Regions from separate parts of the Actinacidiphila glaucinigra genome, predicted to be linked through region 1. Evidence: predicted binding sites of a transcription regulator. Region 1 holds the regulator's gene; the other holds the start of a gene.
What was found. Region 1 encodes HspR, which represses chaperone genes until heat shock. Its sites were predicted from a motif close to TTGAGNNNNNNNNNCTCAA; they were not measured.
Positions count from the first base shown of each region.

Region 2: a site for HspR is predicted at 3,881-3,899, ahead of lon (endopeptidase La). Genes of this name have one in related genera too.

Region 1 is NZ_CP109144.1:4,817,910-4,828,897, forward strand. Features, by position in the region: gene OIE69_RS21580 (FG-GAP and VCBS repeat-containing protein) at 1-342, opposite strand, end outside; gene OIE69_RS21585 (FG-GAP and VCBS repeat-containing protein) at 531-2,012, opposite strand; gene OIE69_RS21590 (thioredoxin domain-containing protein) at 2,202-3,011, shown strand; gene OIE69_RS21595 ((Fe-S)-binding protein) at 3,109-5,376, opposite strand; gene dnaK (molecular chaperone DnaK) at 5,756-7,600, shown strand; gene grpE (nucleotide exchange factor GrpE) at 7,597-8,268, shown strand; gene dnaJ (molecular chaperone DnaJ) at 8,302-9,480, shown strand; gene OIE69_RS21615 (heat shock protein transcriptional repressor HspR) at 9,485-9,949, shown strand; gene OIE69_RS21620 (hypothetical protein) at 9,981-10,523, opposite strand; gene OIE69_RS21625 (ImmA/IrrE family metallo-endopeptidase) at 10,520-10,988, opposite strand, start outside.
Region 2 is NZ_CP109144.1:3,454,012-3,464,999, forward strand. Features, by position in the region: gene OIE69_RS15040 (hypothetical protein) at 1-674, shown strand, start outside; gene OIE69_RS15045 (MarR family winged helix-turn-helix transcriptional regulator) at 714-1,142, opposite strand; gene lon (endopeptidase La) at 1,390-3,858, opposite strand; gene OIE69_RS15055 (RNA polymerase sigma factor) at 4,087-4,650, shown strand; gene OIE69_RS15060 (zf-HC2 domain-containing protein) at 4,647-5,531, shown strand; gene OIE69_RS15065 (ABC transporter ATP-binding protein) at 5,528-6,307, shown strand; gene OIE69_RS15070 (hypothetical protein) at 6,304-7,566, shown strand; gene OIE69_RS15075 (hypothetical protein) at 7,619-8,236, shown strand; gene OIE69_RS15080 (spermidine synthase family protein) at 8,283-8,966, shown strand; gene OIE69_RS15085 (response regulator transcription factor) at 9,028-9,774, shown strand; gene OIE69_RS15090 (HAMP domain-containing sensor histidine kinase) at 9,771-10,868, shown strand.

The sequences.
Region 1 (10,988 bases):
GCCGTCGCTGTTGAAGTCGCCGATGGCGGTGATCCAGCCGAAGCCGTCGCCCTTCTCGGCGCTGCCGGGGACGCCGGAGGTGTTCTGGCTGACGACGCTGCGGCGGGCCGCGGTGAGGCCGTTCGACGAACCGTAGAGGGCGACGACCTGGCCGGCGCCCTTGAGGCCGCTGACGTAGGCGTTGCCGGCGGAGAAGGCGACGTCGGCGTAGCCGTCGCCGTTGAAGTCGGCCTTGTCGCCGCTGCCGGTGGCGGCGGCGGGGATCGCGGTGAGGGCGAGGAGGCCGCTGGTGAGCGCCGCGGCGGCCGTGGCCGCGATGGCGACCCGGGTGCGCTTGTGCATGCGGGTGTTCTCCTGTGCATGCGGGGGATGCCGAGGGCATCCGCAGTCTGTAGAGGGGCCGCCGCGCCCGTTCACCGGATGTTCGGCCGGACGGCGGGCGCGGTTGGCGCAACTCAGACCGCCGGCCGGCCCGGAGGGTTGCGTGCGGGACGAAACTTTTTTCGAGTGACCTGTGGGGCGGCCGCGCCTCAGGGGCAGAGCGTCGATCCGAAGGACAGGCCGCCGGTCGGACCGGGCAGCCCGAGACTCGCCGCGGAGAAGGCGGCCGAACCCGTGGTGGTGATCCCGGTGGTGGTGCCGCGCAGGGTCCACACGCGGCCGCTGCCCGCGTCCTCGCCGGTGGCGGCGACGGCCAGGTCGGCGCGCCCGTCGCGGTTCAGGTCGCGCAGGAGGAGCCCGCAGCCGGTGGCGCCGCCGAAGCCGTCGCCGCGCTCGCCGCCCCCGGGCACGCCCGCGGTGTCCTGGTGGACGGCCCGGGAACCGGCGGTGGTCAGGCCGGAGGGGGAGCCGAGCAGCACGGTCACGCTGCCCGCGTCGACCACGGTTCCGATGTCCTCGCCGGGCACGCCGACCGCGAGGTCCGCGCGGCCGTCGCCGGTGAGGTCAGCCGCCGCCAGGGTCAGGCCGAAGCGGTCGCCGGCCTCGTCGCTGCCGGGCACGCCCGCCGTGTTCTGGTCGAGGTCCACCGGGAGCCGTGCGGCGGCGGGGCCCTGGGCACTGCCGTACAGGACGCGGACGATGCCGCCGGTACGGGTGGGCAGCGGGTGCTCGGGCACCCACGGCTCCTCGGTGTCGTGGGCGCCGAAGGCCGCGAGGCCGACGGCGAGGTCCGCGCGGCCGTCCCCGTCGAAGTCGCCGACCGCCAGGGACTCGCCCGTGGTCTCGCCGTACCAGGACGGTGCCCGGACGAGGCCGGCCGGGGTGCCGCGCAGGTAGGCGGTGCCGCCGCCTTCGAGGCCGTTGTACGCCACGGCCACGTCCGTGCGGCCGTCGCCGTCGATGTCGCCGACCGCGAGGCGTATGCGCTCGACGAAGTGGGGGATGCCGTCGTCGGTGACGGTGGTGAGGGCGGCCGGTGCCCGGCCGGGGGCGAACGGGCCCAGGGCCGCGGAGAGGCCGCCGCTCTCGTCGCCCCTGTTGCCGGTGACGATGTCGAGGTTTCCGTCGCCGTTGACGTCGGCCGCGGCGAGGCCGGCGAAGCCCGTGCCCTTGTAGGCGCCCGACCCGGGCAGGATCGTGCCGCGGGTGAAGCCGGAGGCGCTGCCCCACAGGACGGTGATGCGGCCGGTGTCCTCCAGGGCGGACCGGTCCTCGCCGGACGCGACGACGATCAGGTCCGCGTAGCCGTTCCTGTCGAGGTCGCCGCTGGTCAGCCGGGCCCCGAAGCGGTCGCCGGTCTCGGAGGAGCCGGGGATGCCCGCGGTGGACTGGCTGACGGTGGTGCGGGCCGAGGTGCGGGGGCCGCTCGCGGAGCCGGGGATCACGGCGACGTACCCGGCGGCCTTCTTGCCGGCCGCGGTGCCGTCCGGTACGCCGATCGCGAGGTCGGGGTGGCCGTCGCCGTTGAAGTCGTACGGCTTGGCGGGTGACGCGGCCACGGCGGCCTGTGAGGGCAGGGCGAGGCAGGCCGCCGTCGCGGTGAGGGCAAGGGCGAGGACGCGGACACGCACGGCGGCTCCCATCGGGTGAGGAACTGGTGACTGTGTGACACTCCGGGCGGCCGGAAGGTTGTGTACAGGTGTATGAGCGGTGAACGGCTGCGCGTGGGAGCGCCGGACGGCCGGTGCGCGGTTGGGCACGCGGGCCCGCGAAGCCCTACCGTTCGGGGCGTAGCGGATCCGAAGGGACGGGAAGTGCCGATGGTTGTCAGGGCCGTACGGAATGCCGCGCGCGGGACCGCGCGCACCTCAGCGCGGGCCGCGGCGGGCGCGGCGGTCGCGGGGCTGGTGGCCCTGGCGGTGACGGGCTGCGGGCTGCTGACCACCGACTCCGGTTCCCCGGACGCGCCGGCCGCCGCGAGCTCCCCCGCCGCGTCCTCCGCCGTGGGCGACGTGCCGGTGAAGGCGGACCCCGCGGTGCTGGCCGCGCTGCCCGCGCGTCTGGAGTCGGACGGGACGACGATCACGGTGGGCGACCCGGCGGCGCCGAGGACCGTCCACATCTACGAGGACCCGCGCTGCCCGATCTGCAAGGCGTTCGAGGCGTCCGCCGGGCCCCAGTTGGCGGCGCTGGCGAAGGCCGGTGACGTCAAGCTGCAGTACACCCTGGCCTCGTTCCTGGACGAGAACCTCAAGGGCAGCGGTTCGAAGAAGGCCGCGGGCGCCCTGCGCGCGTCCGTGGAGGCGGGCACCGGCGCCTTCGCGACGTACCACGAGCTGCTCTACGCCAACCAGCCGCAGGAGCAGGTGGACGGGTTCACCGACGCCTACCTGCTGGAACTCGCCGGCAAGGTGAAGGGGTTGCGCGGGGCGGCCTTCGACTCCGCGGTGCGGAAGCAGTCCCACGCGGACTTCGTGACCGCGTCCGAGGACGCCTTCGTCAAGAGCGGTGCCACGGGTACCCCTTACGTGAAGATCGACGGCAAGGCGGTGTCCCAGGCCGACCTGCAGAAGCTGTTCGACCCGGTCTCCTTCGCGGCGCTGCTGCGGCAGTCCGGCATCGGCGACTGAGGGCGCCGGGGGAGCGGGAGGAGCACACGAACGCCGGTGGGCGCGTACGGGATCCGTACGCGCCCACCGGCGTTCCCATGTGCGTCCGCGGGAGGCGCTACTTCGCGGGCTCCGGCTGCGGCTCGTCCGCCGTCTCCGGCTCGCCGTCGGGGTCGAGCGGGGTCCTGACGGAGTCCAGCAGGAGCTGGGAGACGTCGACGACCTGCAGCGACTCCTTGGCCTTGCCCTCGTTCTTCCTGCCGTTGACGGAGTCGGAGAGCATCACGAGGCAGAACGGGCAGGCGGTGGAGACGATGTCCGGGTTGAGGGACAGCGCCTCGTCGACGCGCTCGTTGTTGATGCGCTTGCCGATCCGCTCCTCCATCCACATGCGGGCGCCGCCGGCTCCGCAGCAGAAGCCGCGCTCCTTGTGGCGGTGCATCTCCTCGTTCCGCAGGCCCGGCACCTTGGCGATGATCTCGCGCGGAGGCGTGTAGACCTTGTTGTGGCGGCCCAGGTAGCAGGGGTCGTGGTAGGTGATGATGCCCTCGACCGGGGTGACGGGGACGAGCTTGCCCTCGTCGACCAGGTGCTGCAGCAGCTGGGTGTGGTGGACGACCTCGTACTCGCCGCCGAGCTGCGGGTACTCGTTCGCCAGGGTGTTGAAGCAGTGCGGGCAGGTGGCGACGATCTTCTTCTGCGCCTTGGGCTTCCTGGTGCTGTCGTCCTCGTCGTCCTCGCCGAAGGCCATGTTCAGCATGGCGACGTTCTCGGCGCCGAGCTGCTGGAAGAGGAACTCGTTGCCCAGGCGGCGGGCGGAGTCACCGGTGCAGTTCTCCTCGCCGCCCATGATCGCGAACTTGACGCCCGCGATGTGGAGCAGCTCGGCGAAGGCCTTGGTGGTCTTCTTGGCGCGGTCCTCCAGGGAGCCGGCGCAGCCGACCCAGTACAGGTACTCCACCTCGGTGAGGTCCTCGATGTCCTCGCCGACGACGGGGACCTCGAACTCGACCTCCTTGACCCAGGCGAGCCGCTGCTTCTTGGGCAGGCCCCAGGGGTTGCCCTTCTTCTCCAGGTTCTTGAGCATCGTGCCCGCCTCGGACGGGAACGAGGACTCGATCATGACCTGGTAGCGGCGCATGTCGACGATGTGGTCGATGTGCTCGATGTCCACCGGGCACTGCTCGACGCAGGCGCCGCAGGTGGTGCAGGACCACAGGACGTCCGGGTCGATGACGCCGTTCTCCTCGGCGGTGCCGATCAGCGGGCGCTCGGCCTCGGCGAGGGCGGCGGCGGGGACGCCGGCGAGCTGCTCCTCGCTCGCCTTCTCCTCGCCCTCCGCGGTCTTGCCGCCGCCGGCGAGCAGGTAGGGCGCCTTGGCGTGCGCGTGGTCGCGCAGCGACATGATCAGCAGCTTCGGGGAGAGCGGCTTGCCGGTGTTCCAGGCGGGGCACTGCGACTGGCAGCGGCCGCACTCGGTGCAGGTGGAGAAGTCGAGGATGCCCTTCCAGGAGAACTGCTCCACCTGGCTGACGCCGAAGACGTCGTCCTCGCCCGGGTCCTCGAAGTCGATGGGCTTGCCGCCGGATGCCATCGGCAGCAGGGCGCCGAGCGCCACGGCGCCGTCGGCGTTCCGCTTGAACCAGATGTTGGGGAAGGCCAGGAAGCGGTGCCAGGCGACGCCCATGTCGGTCCTGAGCGAGACCACGATCATCCAGACGAACGACGTCCCGATCTTGATCATCGCGGTCAGGTAGACCAGGTTCTGCAGCGTGCCGACGCTCAGCCCCTTGAAGGCCGCGACCAGCGGGTACGACGCGAAGTAGGCGGCCTCGTAGCCGTGCACCTCCGCCAGGGCGCCCTCCAGGCCGCGCAGGGTCATGATCGCGAGGCCGATGATGAGGATGACGGACTCGACGAAGTAGGCCTGGCCGGTGTTGGAGCCCGCGAAGCGGGACTTGCGGCCGGCCCGGCCCGGCCGGGACAGCTGGCGGATCGTGATCAGCGTGAGGATGCCGAGCGCGGTCATCAGGCCGATGAACTCGACGAACACTTCGTACGGCAGCCAGTGGCCGATGACCGGCAGCACCCAGTCGGCCTGGAAGAGCTGGCCGAAGGCGTTCACCAGGGTGAGCACGAGCGAGAAGAAGCCGATGGCGACGAACCAGTGCGCGACGCCGACCACGCCCCAGCGGTTCATACGGGTGTGGCCGAGGAACTCCCGGACCACCGTGACGGTGCGTGCCCGCCAGTCGTCCGTGCGGGTGTCCGCGGGGACGTCCTGGCCGAGTCGTACGAACCGGTAGATCTGGGCGATGGCGCGGCTGAACAGCGCAACGCCGATCACGGCGAGTACCAGCGACACGATGATCGCGGCCATTTGCATTTCGGGGCTCCTCGGACCTGCGAGAGGGGAGGCTCGGGGCTGTGCCCGGCTGAATACTAAGCAGTAACTTATTCGGTTCTCCTGAGACTACCCAGTATCGGCGCACGTGCGTAGCCGCGCCGCCGGTGATCTGTGTCGCTGAGGGGTGCCTTCCCCTGACTCCCCCGACTTCCCCGGGCTCCCGGGTCCCCGGGGACCGGCGGGTCTCCCGGGCCCGCGGAGGCGTACGGCGGGGCCCGCGGTCGCTCGGCGTGGCCGTCTGTGCGCGGAGGGGTGGCCCATAAGTTGAGTCGCCACGGCTCAGGTCTGTTGACAGGAACGGAGGTGTGCGGCACCCTTGAGCCAGTTCCACTCAAGTAGGCAGCTGGAGGATTCCACCATGGCACGTGCGGTCGGCATCGACCTGGGCACGACTAACTCCGTCGTCAGCGTTCTCGAAGGCGGCGAGCCCACCGTCATCACCAACGCCGAGGGTGCCAGGACCACGCCGTCCGTCGTCGCCTTCGCCAAGAACGGCGAGGTGCTCGTCGGCGAGGTCGCCAAGCGCCAGGCCGTCACCAACGTCGACAGGACCGTCCGGTCGGTCAAGCGCCACATGGGCACCGACTGGAAGATCAACCTGGACGGCAAGGACTTCAACCCGCAGCAGATGAGCGCCTTCATCCTGCAGAAGCTGAAGCGGGACGCCGAGGCGTACCTGGGCGAGAAGGTGACCGACGCGGTCATCACCGTCCCGGCGTACTTCAACGACTCCGAGCGCCAGGCCACCAAGGAGGCCGGCGAGATCGCGGGTCTGAACGTCCTGCGCATCGTCAACGAGCCCACGGCCGCCGCCCTGGCGTACGGCCTGGACAAGGACGACCAGACCATCCTCGTCTTCGACCTCGGTGGCGGCACCTTCGACGTCTCGCTGCTGGAGATCGGCGACGGCGTCGTCGAGGTGAAGGCCACCAACGGCGACAACCACCTCGGTGGTGACGACTGGGACCAGCGCATCGTCGACTACCTGGTGAAGCAGTTCGCCTCGGGTCACGGCGTGGACCTGTCCAAGGACAAGATGGCGCTGCAGCGTCTGCGCGAGGCCGCCGAGAAGGCGAAGATCGAGCTGTCCTCGTCCACCGAGACCTCGATCAACCTGCCCTACATCACGGCGTCCGCCGAGGGCCCGCTGCACCTGGACGAGAAGCTCACCCGCGCCCAGTTCCAGCAGCTGTCCACGGACCTGCTGGAGCGCTGCAAGATCCCGTTCCACAACGTGATCAAGGACGCCGGCATCCAGCTCTCCGAGATCGACCACGTCGTCCTCGTCGGCGGCTCGACCCGTATGCCCGCCGTCGCCGAGCTCGTCAAGGAGCTGACCGGCGGTCAGGACGCCAACAAGGGCGTCAACCCGGACGAGGTCGTCGCCATCGGCGCCGCGCTCCAGGCCGGTGTCCTCAAGGGCGAGGTCAAGGACGTCCTGCTCCTCGACGTGACCCCGCTGTCCCTCGGCATCGAGACCAAGGGCGGCATCATGACCAAGCTGATCGAGCGCAACACCACGATCCCGACCAAGCGCTCGGAGATCTTCACCACGGCCGAGGACAACCAGCCGTCGGTGCAGATCCAGGTCTACCAGGGCGAGCGCGAGATCGCGGCGTACAACAAGAAGCTCGGCATGTTCGAGCTGACCGGCCTCCCGCCGGCCCCGCGCGGCATCCCGCAGATCGAGGTCGCCTTCGACATCGACGCCAACGGCATCATGCACGTCTCCGCCAAGGACCTCGGTACCGGCAAGGAGCAGCGCATGACGGTCACCGGTGGCTCGGCGCTGCCGAAGGACGACATCGACCGCATGATGCGCGAGGCCGAGCAGTACGCGGAGGAGGACCACAAGCGCCGTGAGTCCGCCGAGACCCGCAACCAGGCCGAGCAGCTCGTCTACCAGACCGAGAAGTTCCTCAAGGACAACGAGGACAAGGTCCCCGGTGACGTCAAGACCGAGGTCGAGGCGGCCGTCGCGGACCTGAAGGAGAAGCTGAAGGGCGAGGACTCCGCCGCCATCCGCGAGGCAACCGAGAAGGTCGCCGCCACCTCGCAGAAGCTGGGCCAGGCGCTGTACGCCAACGCCCAGGCCGAGGGCGGCGCGACCGGTGCCGCCGGTGCCGAGGGCGGGGCCCAGGCCGACGACGACGTCGTCGACGCCGAGATCGTCGACGAGGACAAGAAGGACGGTGCCGCGTGACGGAGGAGACCCCGGGCTTCGAGGAGGAGCCTGTCGTCCCCTCTGCCGAGGCCGGTTCCACCTCGCCGGGGGAGTCCCCCGGCGAGGCGGGGCCCGGCGCCGGACCCGCCGACCAGGCGGGCCCGGCGGGCCCGGCCGGGGACGCGAATGCCAACGTCGCTCTGCAGGCGCAGCTGGACCAGGTACGGACGGCGCTCGGTGAGCGCACGGCGGACCTCCAGCGGCTCCAGGCGGAGTACCAGAACTACCGCCGCCGGGTGGAGCGGGACCGCATCGCGGTCCGCGAGATCGCGGTCGCGAACCTGCTCACCGAGTTGCTCCCGGTGCTCGACGACATCGGTCGCGCCCGGGACCACAAGGAGCTGGTCGGCGGTTTCAAGTCGGTCGGCGAGTCGCTGGAGACGGTGGCCGCGAAGCTGGGCCTGCAGCAGTTCGGCAAGGAGGGCGAGCCCTTCGACCCGCTGGTGCACGAGGCCCTGATGCACAGTTATTCGCCGGACGTCACGCAGACCACCTGCGTGCAGATCCTGCAGCCCGGGTATCGCATCGGTGAACGCACCATCCGCCCCGCGCGGGTGGCCGTCGCCGAGCCCCAGCCCGGCACGCAGGGCCCGCAGAAGGACGATGACACGGCGGACGAGGAGAACGGTGGCCCCGAACAGGGCTGACGTGGGTCATGTGAGGAAGGAGGGACGCCGGGGATGAGTATCAGCAGGGATTTGTTCGAGAAGGATCTCTACAAGGTCCTCGGCGTCCCGAAGGACGCCACCGAGGCGGAGATCAAGAAGGCGTACCGGAAGCTCGCCCGCGAGTTCCACCCGGACGCCAACAAGGGCGACGCCAAGGCCGAGGAGCGCTTCAAGGAGATCTCCGAGGCCAACGACGTCCTGTCGGACCCCAAGCGCCGCAAGGAGTACGACGAGGGCCGCGCCCTCTTCGGCAACGGCGGCTTCCGCGCCGGCCCGGCCGGCGCGGGCGGGTTCGGCTTCGACCTCGGTGACCTCTTCGGTGGTGGCCCCGGCGGCGCACCCCCTCAGGGCGGCGGCTTCGGCGGCGGCCTCGGGGACGTGTTCGGCGGTCTGTTCAACCGCGGCGGCGCCACCACCCGTACCCAGCCGCGGCGCGGCCAGGACATCGAGACCGAGGTGACGCTGAAGTTCACCGAGGCCGTGGACGGCGCCACCGTTCCGTTGAAGATGACCAGCCAGGCCCCCTGCAAGGCCTGCTCCGGCACCGGCGACAAGAACGGCACGCCCAGGGTGTGCCCGACCTGCGTCGGCACCGGCCAGGTCTCGCGCGGCGGCAGCGGCAGTTTCTCGCTCACCGACCCGTGCACGGACTGCAAGGGCCGCGGCCTGATCGCGCAGGACCCCTGTGAGGTCTGCAACGGCAGCGGCCGGGCCCGTTCGGCGCGCACCATGCAGGTGCGCATCCCGGCCGGCGTCACCGACGGGCAGCGCATCCGGCTGCGCGGCAAGGGCGCGCCGGGTGAGCGCGGGGGCCCGGCCGGCGATCTCTACGTCACCGTGCACGTCGACGCGCACCCGGTGTTCGGCCGCAAGGCCGACAACCTCACCGTCACCGTGCCCGTCACCTTCGTGGAGGCGGCGCTGGGCGGGGAGATCAAGGTCCCGACGCTCGGCGGTCCCCCCGTGACCCTGAAGCTGCCCCCGGGCACGCCCAACGGGCGCACCCTGCGGGCCCGCGGCAAGGGCGCGGTCCGCAAGGACGGCAGCCGCGGGGACCTGCTGGTCTCGATCGAGGTCGCCGTCCCGGCGGCCACCGAGGGCAAGGCGCTGGACGCCCTTGAGGCGTACCGGGAGGCGACCGCGGACACCGACCCGCGGGCAGAGCTGTTCCAGGCCGCGAAGGGAGTCTGACCCGATGAACACGAGCGGCGGCATGCGTGGCGGTCGGGGTCGCCACCCGTACGAGCTGACCGACGAATCCCCCGTCTACGTCATCTCGGTGGCGGCCCAGCTCTCGGGGCTGCACCCGCAGACCCTGCGCCAGTACGACCGCCTCGGCCTGGTCTCGCCCGACCGCACGGCCGGGCGCGGCCGCCGTTACTCGGCTCGTGACATCGAACTCCTGCGCGAGGTCCAGCGCCTCTCCCAGGACGAGGGCATCAACCTGGCCGGCATCAAGCGCATCATCGAACTGGAGAACCAAGTGGCGGCCCTGCAGTCGCGGGTCGCCGAGCTCTCCGCGGCCCTCGAGGGCGCGGCGGTGGCCATGCAGCAGCGCGAGGCCGCCGTCCACGCCTCGTACCGGCGCGACCTGGTGCCCTACCAGGACGTCCAGCAGACCTCCGCGCTGGTGGTGTGGCGGCCCAAGCGGCCGGAGTGAACGGCCGCCGCTCATGTGGCGGCACGGCCTACTAGGGGAGCAGGTCGGCGGGGCCGCGCGAGACGTGGTGCAGATGGCGCCCCGAGGCGACCATCGCCTCCAGCAGGCGGTGGCCCTCCGCCGCGGGCACGAACCCCTCTGCGCACGCCTGACGCACCAGGTCGAAGGTCTCCTTGGTGGTGATGCCGCGCCGGCGCGCGAAGTCGCGGGCCGAGCGGTCGTCGGTGATCCAGACCGAGCCCCGGAACTCGCGGCGCCGGGTGATCAGCACGCATGTCTCGGCCTCGCCGAGGTGCTTGGTCGGCTGGTGGGACGAGCCGCCGAAGACGGCCCGGCGCAACCGGTCGACCTCCCGCAACTCGGTGCCGTCGGTGATCTCCACGGGCTCGCCGAGCCATCCGGCCTCCCCCAGCCCGGCCAGCCGCGGCAGGAAGCGCGCGGAGCGGGCGGCCTCCCAGGCCACGGCCTGGGTCCAGCGGCCGCGGCCGTCCAGCACCTTCTCCAGCAGGAGCAGCCGGTCGACGGCCGCGAAGTTGCACAGCACGGTGTTGTCGGGGAACCACCACGTGGTCATGGCTGGAAGACCGGATCCCCTTCTTCCGCGTCCTGCTGCTCGACGCCGTTGCCCGGGGGCGGTTCGGGCGCGAGGAGCTCGTGCAGCCGCTCCACGTCCGTGTCCAGCAGTGCGGCCAGCGGGCGCAGGGTCGTCTCCCCCGCAAGGTAGGCCTTGTACAACTCCGAGGCGACACGGGGCGGGAAGCGCTCCGCCGAGGCCCGCGAGGCCTGCTTCTGGTAGGCGTCGCCGGCGCCCGCGAGCAGGTGGCAGGCCTCCGTGGTGAGGGCGCGCAGCTGCTTGCGGTGCGCGGCGTCGACGAGCCCCAGCTGGTGCAGCCGGGCCGCCAGCGCACTCGGTGACACCCGGAAGCGCACGACCAGCCGCTCGAAGCCGGCGTCGGAGAGCCCGCCCTCCGCCGCCTCCTCCGCCGTGGCACGCGTCAACTCCTCCGCGGGCATCAGCAGATGCGAGGCGAAGACGTTG
Region 2 (10,988 bases), 1.4 Mb from region 1:
ACCTGGGCGGATCCATGATCGAACTGTCCGTTTCGCCCGCGGCTCCGAGCCTGGCGCAGTGTCTCGCGGAAGCCGTCCTGCGCACCGCCGACGCGCACCGCGACACCTGTGACCTTTATCACCGCCGCACCCCGCAGGCGACCGTGGTGGCGGTCCGGTGGAATGCGGACACCGTGGAGCATCTGGTGCTATCCGACTCGGTGTTGCTCATCGAGGACACCGCAGGTCAGGTCGGTGCCGTGCGCGACGACCGGCTGGACCGGCTGCCCGGTCCGGTGACCGCGATGCGCGCCGCCGTACGGGCCCTGCCGCGCGGCACCGCCGCCCGCGCCGAGGCCGCCGCGGAGTACGGACGGGCGGTGGAGGCCCTGCGCAACGCCGAGGGCGGCTTCTTCACCGCGGCGGCCGACCCCGCGGTCGCGGACCGCGCCGTCACGGGTACCCGCCCGCGCTCGCGGGTCCGCGCGGTCGCGGCCCTGACGGACGGCGCCGCCCGTCTGGTCGAGGTCTTCCACGAGCAGGACTGGCAGGGCGCGTTCGCCCTGCTGCGCAAGGCCGGCCCCGAGGAACTCCTGCGGCGCGTGCGCGCGGCGGAGGCCACGGACCCGGACGGCGCCCGCTTCCCGCGCGGCAAGGTGCGCGACGACGCGACCGCGGTGCTGGCGCAGTGGTGACGGCGGTGGGGCCGCACGCCGGGCGGAGGGCCGCGCGGGTTACGCGCCCTCCTGCTCCTGCGAGGAGTTCAACTGGCCCAGCAGCCGGGCCAGTTCGCGCAGTTCGTCGCGGTCCCAGCCGCTGAGCCGGTTGACGTAGCGGGCCCGGCGCGCCTGCCGGACGCGCGAGAAGCGCTCGGCGCCCTCCGTGGTCAGCTGCACCAGGAAGGCCCGTCCGTCGGCGGGGTCCGGTTCGCGCCGGAGGAGCCCGAGGTCCTCCAGGGCGCGCAGTTGACGGCTCATCGTGGCCTTGCCGACGCCGAAGTAGCCGGCGAGCACGGTGGCCCGCTCGGGACCGGTCTCGGCGAGCCGGGCGAGGATCCCGTACGCGGCGGGTTCCAGGTCGGGATGGACCTCGCGGGCCATCTCTCCGGAGGAGGCGCGGGCACGCCGCAACAGGACGGTGAGCTCGCGTTCGAGCGCCTCCATCACGGGATCCGCCTCCCTGGGGGAGCCGGCGGTTCCGGCCACCTGGTCACCCGCCTTCCGTCGTGAAAACGTCTCGTCTCCGGCCGCCGTGTGCGCAGCGCCCCCAGTATTTCGCAGGCGCGGACCAACGGCGTGACCAGGGGCACTTCCCACACCTGGTGTCCCGCCGCCGGCCGCACGCACGGAGAGCGGCCCCTCCTCAGGCCGTGGGAGGGGCCGCTCTCCGTTCACCCGGTCAGGGCCTTGCTCAGGCCGCGACCGAGGGCTCCGCCGCCGACGGCGCGGGGCCGTCCTCCAGGCCGGAGTCCGCGCCGGTGACGGCGGGCTCCAGGGCGAGCTTCAGCACGTGCCGGACGTCCGAGACCGCGTGGACCTCCAGCTTCTCCAGGACCTCGGCGGGGACGTCGTCCAGGTCCGCCTCGTTCCGCTTGGGGATCACCACGGTGGTGATCCCGGCGCGGTGTGCCGCCAGCAGCTTCTGCTTGACGCCGCCGATCGGCAGCACCCGCCCGGTCAGCGACACCTCCCCGGTCATCGCCACGTCGGTGCGGACCCGGCGCCCCGACAGGAGCGAGGCCAGCGCGGTGGTCATGGTGACGCCCGCGCTCGGGCCGTCCTTGGGGACCGCGCCCGCGGGGACGTGGATGTGGACGCCGCGCTCCTTCAGATCGCCGACCGGCAGCTCCAGTTCGGCGCCGTGCGAGCGCAGGAAGGAGAGCGCGATCTGCGCGGACTCCTTCATCACGTCGCCCAGCTGCCCGGTGAGCTGCAGCCCGCTGCCGCCGGTCTCCGGGTCGGCCAGCGACGCCTCGATGTAGAGGACGTCGCCGCCCGCGCCGGTCACCGCCAGGCCCGTGGACACGCCCGGCACCGCCGTGCGCCGCTCCTGCGGGTCCTGCGCCGACTCCGGCACGTGGTGCGGCCGCCCGATGAGCTCCCGCAGGTCCTCCGGGGTCACCGTGAACGGCAGCTCGCGCTCGCCGAGCTCGTGCCTGGCCGCGACCTTCCGCAGGATGCGGGCGATCGACCGCTCCAGGGTGCGCACGCCCGCCTCGCGGGTGTACTCCCCGGCCAGCTTGCGCAGGGCCGCGTCGTCGACGGTGACCTCGTCCTCGCCGAGCCCGGCCAGCTCGCGCTGGCGCGGCAGCAGGTGGTCGCGGGCGATGACGACCTTCTCGTCCTCGGTGTAGCCGTCCAGCCGCACCAGCTCCATACGGTCCAGCAGCGGCTCGGGGATGGCCTCCAGGACGTTGGCGGTGGCGAGGAACACCACGTCGCTCAGGTCCAGTTCGACCTCCAGGTAGTGGTCCCGGAAGGTGTGGTTCTGGGCCGGGTCCAGGACCTCCAGCAGGGCCGCGGCCGGGTCGCCGCGGTAGTCGGAGCCCACCTTGTCGATCTCGTCCAGCAGGACCACCGGGTTCATGGACCCGGCCTCCTTGATGGCGCGCACCAGCCGGCCGGGCAGCGCGCCGACGTAGGTGCGCCGGTGGCCGCGGATCTCCGCCTCGTCGCGGACGCCGCCGAGCGCGACGCGCACGAACTTCCGCCCCATCGCGCGGGCCACGGACTCCCCGAGCGAGGTCTTGCCCACGCCGGGCGGGCCGACCAGGGCCAGCACCGCACCGCCGCGGCGACCGCCGACGACGCCCAGACCGCGGTCGGTGCGGCGCTTGCGCACGGCCAGGTACTCGGTGATGCGTTCCTTCACGTCCTCCAGGCCCGCGTGGTCGGCGTCCAGCACCGCCCGCGCGCCGGGGATGTCGTAGGCGTCCTGGGTCGTGGTGTTCCACGGCAGCTCCAGGACGGTGTCCAGCCAGGTACGGATCCAGCTGCCCTCGGGGGACGCGTCGCTGGACCGCTCCAGCTTCTCGACCTCCTTCAGGGCGGCCTCACGCACGCTCGAAGGGAGGTCGGCGGCCTCGACGCGGGAACGGTAGTCGTCCGCCTCGTCCTCCGGGTCGCCGTTCAGCTCGGCCAGCTCCTTGCGGACGGCCTGCAGCTGCTGCCGGAGCAGGAACTCGCGCTGCTGCTTCTCCATGCCCTCCTGGACGTCCTTGCGGATGGTCTCCGCGACGTCCTGCTCGGCCAGGTGGTCACGCAGCCACTGCGTGGCCAGCCGCAGCCGTGCGACCGGGTCGACGGTCTCCAGCAGCTCGATGCGCTGGCTGGTGCTGAGGAAGCCGGAGTAGCCCGCGTTGTCCGCCAGCTGCGAGACCTCCTCGATCTGCTGGACGCGGTCCACGACCTGCCAGGCGCCGCGCTTGCGCAGCCAGCTGGTGGCCAGGGCCTTGTACTCCTTCATGAGCTCCGCGACGGTGCCGGGAGCCTCCGCGGGCGCGGGCTCGGAGAGCTCGGTGCCCTCCACCCACAGGGCACGGCCGGGACCGGTCGTGCCGGCGCCGATGCGCACGCGGCTCACACCGCGGATGACGGCACCGGGATCGCCGTCCGACAGACGTCCCACCTGCTCGACGGTGCCCAGCGTGCCCACGCCCGCGTAGTCCCCGTCCACCCGGGGAACGAGCAGCACCCGCGGCTTGTTGCCGAGTCCGGGCTGTCCGGACCGCTGGGCGGCCTGCGCCGCCTCGACCGCGGCGCGCGCCTCGGCGTCGGTCAGGTCCACCGGCACGACCATGCCGGGCAGGACCACCTCGTCGTCGAGGGGCAGCACGGGCAGGGTGAGCGGCGCGAACGCCGACGAAGACGACTGAGCCATTATCTCTCCCTAAGCAATCAAGTTGAGCTATGCAGACTCAATGCATCTGATGCCCCTGGTGTTCCCCAGGCCGTGTTCGCTCTGAGCGATCGGCCGCGGCGCACCGTGTCCGGGGCCCGGGGCCGGCCCCGAACCCCGGCAGGGGCTCGGCAAGCGCCCCTGTCTCGCTCCTGCGAGAACCGCCGGCGGCAGCGGCGGCGATAGAGGGGTGTGAGACTCTTCCGGCCCATGAGCCACGAGCCCCCCGGGGACGACGCGCTCCTGCGCGCGATCGCCCGGGGCGACGCCCAGGCCCTCGCGGATCTGTACGACCGCCATTCCGGATGGCTGCACGCCCGGCTCACGCGGCGCTGCTCCGACCCCGAGACCGTCCGTGAGGTGCTGCAGGACACCTTCGTCACGGCCTGGCGCTCGGCGCGGGGCCACCGCGGCGGAGCCGTGGGCGGCTGGTTGTGGGTGATCGCCGCCCGGCGATTGGCGGACGCCCGCCGCGCCGCGGCGCGGGCCGGCACCCGCGACCTGCTGGCCGCCGAGGAACCCGGCACCGCCCCCTCCGCCGAGGAGCACGTCCTGGCCGGGCTGGAGTACGGCGACGTGGGCGCCGCGCTCGACCAGATCTCCCCGGAGCTGCGGGCCGTGCTGCGGGCCACCGTGATCGACGGCCTCACCACCCGTGAGACCGCGCGCCTGCTCGGCATCCCCGAGGGCACCGTCAAGACCCGGGCCCAGCGGGCGCGGCGCGAGCTGCGTTCGATGCTGGCCGCCCTTGATCCCGCGGGAGGCACCGCATGACCAGTTCCGCGCGGGGACGCCTCCGGCGCCTCCCGCTGATCCGTCGCCCCGACCCGGCCGCCTGGCACGTGCCGGACGCGGTGGCCGCCGCCTACGCGGACGGCACGGTGCGGGAGACCACCGCCTGGTCCGTGGACAAGCATCTGGAGCAGTGCGCGGCCTGCGCCGCCCGCGTGTCCGCGTGGGCCCGTGCGGGCACCCGCGCAGCGACGCTGGCGAAGGTGCGGCAGGAGGTGCTGGCCCAGGTGGCGCGCACCCCTGTCCGGGGCGCCGCGACCCCGCCCGTCGTACGGTCGCGCCCTTGGCTGACCGCCCTGCGGTCCGCGTACGCGCCGCGCGCGCCCTGGCTGGCGTCGGTGCTGCTGGCGGTGGCGGCGGCCGTGGCGCTGACGCGTTTCGTCGCCGTCCCGGGCGCCAGTCCGTGGCTGCTGCTACTCGCACCGCTGGTGCCGCCGACCGGGGTGGCGTTCGCGTACGGAAGGCACGCCGACCCGGTGTACGAGCTGGCCGCCTCGACACCATCCGGGGGGCTGCGTCTGCTGCTGGTGCGCACCGGTGTCGTGCTGGCCGCCTGCGTGCCGCTGCTCACAGCCGCCGGAGGGCTGCTGGCGGGGGCGGGCGCCGCCGTCGCCTGGCTGCTGCCGGGGCTGACACTCACCGCGGCCACCCTCGTCCTCGGCAGTTGGACCGGCTGTCACCGGGCCGCCGCGATCGTGGCGACCGGGTGGGTGACGGCGGTGGTCCTGTGCGGGCCGCCGGCCACCGCCAGGGACCTGCTGCTCTCCGGTGCCGCACAGCAGGCGTGGGCGGCGGCGGGCGCCTCCTGCGTCCTCCTGCTCGCCCTGCGCCGTACCGCCTTCGACCACATGGAGCGCCTGTGACCATCGCGTATCCCGTCAGCGTCAGCGAGCTGACGGTCAAGCACCGCCGCACCGCCGCTCTGAACACATTGGACCTGCGACTCGGCCGCGGCGTCCACGGCCTGCTCGGCCCCAACGGGGCCGGGAAGACCTCCCTCATACGCGTGCTGGCCACCGTGGCGCCGTACCAGGGCGGGCGGCTAGAGCTGCTCGGCCACGACCCGACGACGCATCAGGGGCGGACGGCCATCCGGCGGCGGCTGGGCTACCTGCCGCAGGAGTTCGGCCACTACCCGGGGTTCACCGTGCGCGAGTTCGTCGCCTATGTGGCCTGGCTGAAGGAGATGCCGGCCGCCGAGGTGCCCGACGCCGTCGAGCGGGCGGTGGCACGGGTCGGTCTCGAGGACCGGATCGACCGGCGGATCAAGACCCTGTCCGGCGGCATGGTGCGCCGAGTGGGCATCGCCCAGGCCATCGTCAACGACCCGGACGTGCTGCTGCTCGACGAGCCCACGGCCGGTCTCGACCCCGAGCAGAGGGTCGACTTCCGCGCCCTGCTGCGGGAGCTGGGCGCGCACGCGACCGTGCTGGTCTCGACCCACCTCGTGGAGGACGTGGCCGCCGCTTGCACGGAGGTGACGCTGCTGTTCGGCGGACGGGGAGTCTTCCGCGGCACGCCGCAGGAACTGGCGGCGGCGTGGGACGGTGACGCTGCCGGGGACAGCCCGATCGAGCGCGGCTACAGCGCGGTGCTGAGAGGGCACCGCCTCCGGACGGACCGGGGGGTCACGGCATGACCGTCCTCGCTCTGCGCCCGCCGGTATCCCTTGCCCGAACCGAACTGCGGCACGGTACGGGACCGTGGGCGGCCGCCGTCATCGCGGCCGTGGTGGCGTCCAACCTGTTCGTCCAGCGGTACCGGCTGGGGGACAACTGGACCGACGCACAGCAGATGCTCCGGCACTTCGGTGTGCTGATCGGCGGTCCGATGGCGCTGGCTTCGGGGTGCTGGCAGGGCGGGCGTGAGCACCGCTGCGGGGCGGGCGAGCTTTTCGCGTCGGCGGCCCGGACGCCGCTCGCGCGGGCCCTGGCGGCGTGCCTGCCCGCCGTGCTGTGGCCGGTCTGCGGTTACCTGCTGCCGGCGGTGGTGACCCTGGGGGCGATCTGGCCGTACGCCGGTTTCGGGCAGCCCTCCTGGAGCATGGTGTTCCAGGACGTCGTGACGTTCGGCGCCCTGGGGGCGCTGGGCTTCGCGGTCGGCGGGGCGCTGCGGTGGCGGATGGCCGCGCCGCTACTGGGCCTGGTCGGCTTTGTGGCGCTGGGCTTCACCCGGACCGCCGATGGATCGGTCAAATGGCTCACTCCGGCGGCCTACGGCTTCGAAGAGCGCCCCGTGTGGGCGTTCGGGCTGCTCTGCGCGGTGTGGATGGCCGGTCTCGCCGTCTGCGCGATGCTGGCCGGTCACGCACGGCGGCGGGCGGTCGCCCTCGTGCCCCTGCTGGCGGCCGTCGTTGCCGCGTCGCTCCTGTGCCGGGGCGGTGACGACCTGTGGCGGCACGTGCCGGCCGCCTCCGCCCAGGTCTGCGGCTCGGGCACACCGGTGGTGTGCGTCCGGGCCGAACACGCCTCGGCCCTGCCCGCCGTACAGGCCGTGGTGGCCCGGATCGACGCCAGGCTCGACGGCGTGCCCGGCGCGCCCGTCCGCTACCGCGAAGGCGGTTCCCCGGAGACCGCACCGCCGCGGGAAGTCAGGTTCGAGCTCTACGGAGGGCTCTTCCGGAGCCGCCTCGGCGACGGCGAGATGCTCCACCGCGACCTCGCGTACTTCGTGGCCTCCCGGGGCTGCCCGTACCGGTACACCGACCGCCCGGGCAACCCCGCAGCCGAAAATGCGGCACTGAGCTGGCTGGGTGTGGAGCGCCCCATAGCCGCAGAGGCGGAGACTCAGGCGGCCGAACGCCTGCGCGCCCTGCCCGCCGAACAGCGCCGGGCCTGGCTCGGACGCTATCTGCGCGCCGTCCTCTCCTGCGACACCGGCACGGTCAAGGCGCCCTGAGCGCGGACCCGACCGCAGCCTCGCCCCACTCGCCCGTACCGATCGAGGAACCGTGAACCCCAGGCCGTCCCTTTTCTACCTCTATGCCCGCTCACGCGGTCTGCCGGGAGCCGCGACCGCCCTGGCCGTGCTGCTCACCGCGAACACCTGGATCGCGGGCTGGGTGATCCACCGCCCGCTGTTCGAGCGCACCAGCGGCGTCCCCTTGTTCGTACTGCTACCGATCCTGACCGCGGCGATCACCGTGAGCAGCCTGCACAGCCCCTCCGCCGAGCTGGACCACTGCGCGCCGCTGCCCTGGTGGCGCTGGCGCGCGACACACATCCTGACCGCCACCATCGTGTCGGCCTGCTCTCTCGGCCTGGCGGCGCCGAACGCGGCACACGGATTCGGCGCGCAGACGGCGATCCGGGGAGTCCTGGGCTTCACCGGCCTGGCCTGCGCCGGAGCCGTCCTGCTCGGTGCCCGCCTGAGCTGGGCGCCCCCGATGGTCTACGGATTGGGTGTCCTTCTCGCCGCCCCCCGCACGCCGGGCGGGGCGGCCGCGGTGTGGGCGTGGTCGATGCAGCCCGGCGCGCAGCCCGCGGCCTGGGCGACCGCCGCCGTCCTCTTCGCGGGCGGGGTCGTCCTGGTGACGGTCCGGGGCCCGGCGCGCACCCGCGGCCGCTGACACCCGGCCCGGCCTTCCCGCACAACCACCTCACTACGCTGGGTCCATGTACACGAACGACGAGGAACGGCCCGTCACGCTCGACCGGCGTGACGGGCCGTTCGGCGAGGTGGTTCTGCGGCGCACCGGCGGACGCTACGAGATCATCGCCAACGGCACCTTCCTGATGGACACCTCCGACGGCCGCTCCGAGCGCCTGCTGGTCGACGCGGCCCTGGCCGCGCTTCCGGCGGACCGGACCGGCCTGTCGGTGCTGATCGGCGGGCTCGGGGTGGGCTTCTCCCTGGCGCGGGCGGCGGGCGAGCCGCGCTGGGCGCGGATCGCGGTGGCCGAGCGGGAGCGGGCGGTGGTCGACTGGCACCGCGCGGGCCCGCTGGGGGCCTTCTCCGAAGGGGCGCTGGAGGATCCGCGGGTCAGCGTGGTCGAGGGTGATCTGGTGGCCTACGTCCGGAACGCGGACGTGACGTACGACGCACTTTGCCTGGACATCGACAACGGCCCGGACTGGACGGTCACCGAGGGCAACGGGTGTCTGTACGGTCCGGCGGGCCTCGCGGCCTGCGGGGAGCGGCTCGAACCCGGTGGCGTACTGGCGGTATGGTCGGCGCAGCCGTCCGCCGCGTTCGACGACGCACTGAGGTCGGCGCGGTTCACGCAGGTCCGGACCATCGAGATCCCGGTGAATCGGGGCGTTCCGGATGTCGTGCACCTGGCAACCAAACCCGCATAGCCGCGGCGTCGTCCCGCCCCGTACGCTGCAGCGCAACGCAAACGACCATGGGGGACCCCACATGGACAGCACACAGCCGACGACGCTCGACGCCGCAGCGGTGGCGGCCACCCCCGGTGCGCAGCGCCGCGTGCTCGTGGTGGAGGACGACGCGACGATCGCCGACGCCATCGCGGTACGCCTGCGGGCCGAGGGCTTCCAGGTCCGCACCGCGGGCGACGGCCCCGCCGCCGTGGAGACCGCCGCCTCCTGGCAGCCCGACCTCCTCGTCCTCGACGTCATGCTCCCCGGGTACGACGGCCTGGAGGTCTGCCGTCGTGTGCAGGCCTCGCGCCCCGTCCCGGTGCTGATGCTGACCGCCCGCGACGACGAGACCGACATGCTCGTCGGGCTCGGCGTGGGCGCCGACGACTACATGACCAAGCCCTTCTCGCTGCGCGAGCTGGTCGCCCGGGTGCACGTGCTGCTGCGTCGCGTGGAGCGCGCCACGATCGCCGCCCGCGACCCGCGCGGCGCCAACATGCAGCTCGGCGACCTGGAGATCGACAACGCCCAGCGCCGGGTCCGGGTCCGGGGCGCCGACGTGCACCTCACCCCGACCGAGTTCGACCTGCTGGTCTGCCTGGCCCAGCAGCCGCGCGCGGTGCTCTCCCGGGAGCAGCTGCTCGCCGAGGTGTGGGACTGGGCGGACGCCTCCGGCACCCGCACCGTCGACAGCCACGTCAAGGCGTTGCGGCGGAAGATCGGCGCGGAGCGCATCCGTACCGTGCACGGCGTCGGCTACGCGCTCGAGACGCCCACGCCGTGAGCCCCTACAGCGCGCCGCGCCCGCCGAAGCTGCGGGAACGCGTGTGGGCCGCGCTGAGGCCGTACGACCCCTTCCGGTCGATCAAGGCGGCACTGCAGTACCTGGTGCTCGCCTCGGTGCTGATCACCACCGGCCTGGTCTTCGTGGCGATGCACTCCGCGACCGAGATCCGGATCATCACCATCTTCTCGATCATCGCCTCGCTGCTGATCTCGCAACTGGTGGCGCATGGACTGACCGCGCCCCTGCGCGAGATGACCTCGGCCGCCGGCGCCATGGTGCGCGGCGACTACAGCCGGCGGGTCACCGCGGTGCGCCGCGACGAGGTCGGCGAACTGGCCGAGACCTTCAACCGGATGGCCGCCGACCTGGAGGCCGTCGACCGGCACCGCAAGGAGCTGGTGGCGAACGTCTCACACGAGCTGCGCACCCCGATCGCGGCACTGCGCGCGGTCCTGGAGAACGTGGTCGACGGGGTCTCCGAGGCCGACACGGAGACCATGCGCACCGCGCTGCAGCAGGCGGAGCGGCTGAGCCTGCTCGTCGCCCACCTGCTGGACCTCTCCCGCCTGGACAACGGCATCGTGCCGCTGGACGCCAAGCGCTTCGAGGTCTGGCCCTATCTCTCGGCCGTGATCAAGACGGCCGGCCTCGGACTGCAGGACGGCCAGGCCCCGGGCCGGCGGGCGCGCAAGGACGTCCACCTCCACCTGGACGTCTCACCGCCGGAGCTGACCGCGTACGCGGACGCCGAGCGGCTGCACCAGGTGGTCGCCAACCTGATCGACAACGCCGTCAAGCACAGCCCGCCCAGCGGCCGGGTCACCGTCCGCGCGCGCCGCGGCACCGGCCCCGGCAGTCTCGACCTGGAGGTGCTCGACGAGGGCCCGGGCATACCGGAGTCCGAGCGCACCCGCGTCTTCGAGCGGTTCAACCGTGGCACCGCGGGACCGGGCGACGGCGGGACGGGGCTGGGACTGGCGATCGCGCGCTGGGCGGTGGACCTCCACGGCGGACGCATCGCGGTGGCCGAGTCCCCCCGCGGCTGCCGGATCCGCGTCACCCTCCCGGGGTCCACCGCGGCGCCGGCTTGACGCTCCGGCCTGGGCAGACGTTGCCGGAGGCAACCGGACCAGTCGATTCAGCACCCCATTCCCGCCAAACTCCGCCCCGAAACCGCCTTTCCGATGTGACTTAGGCGACGACTGGGCTCC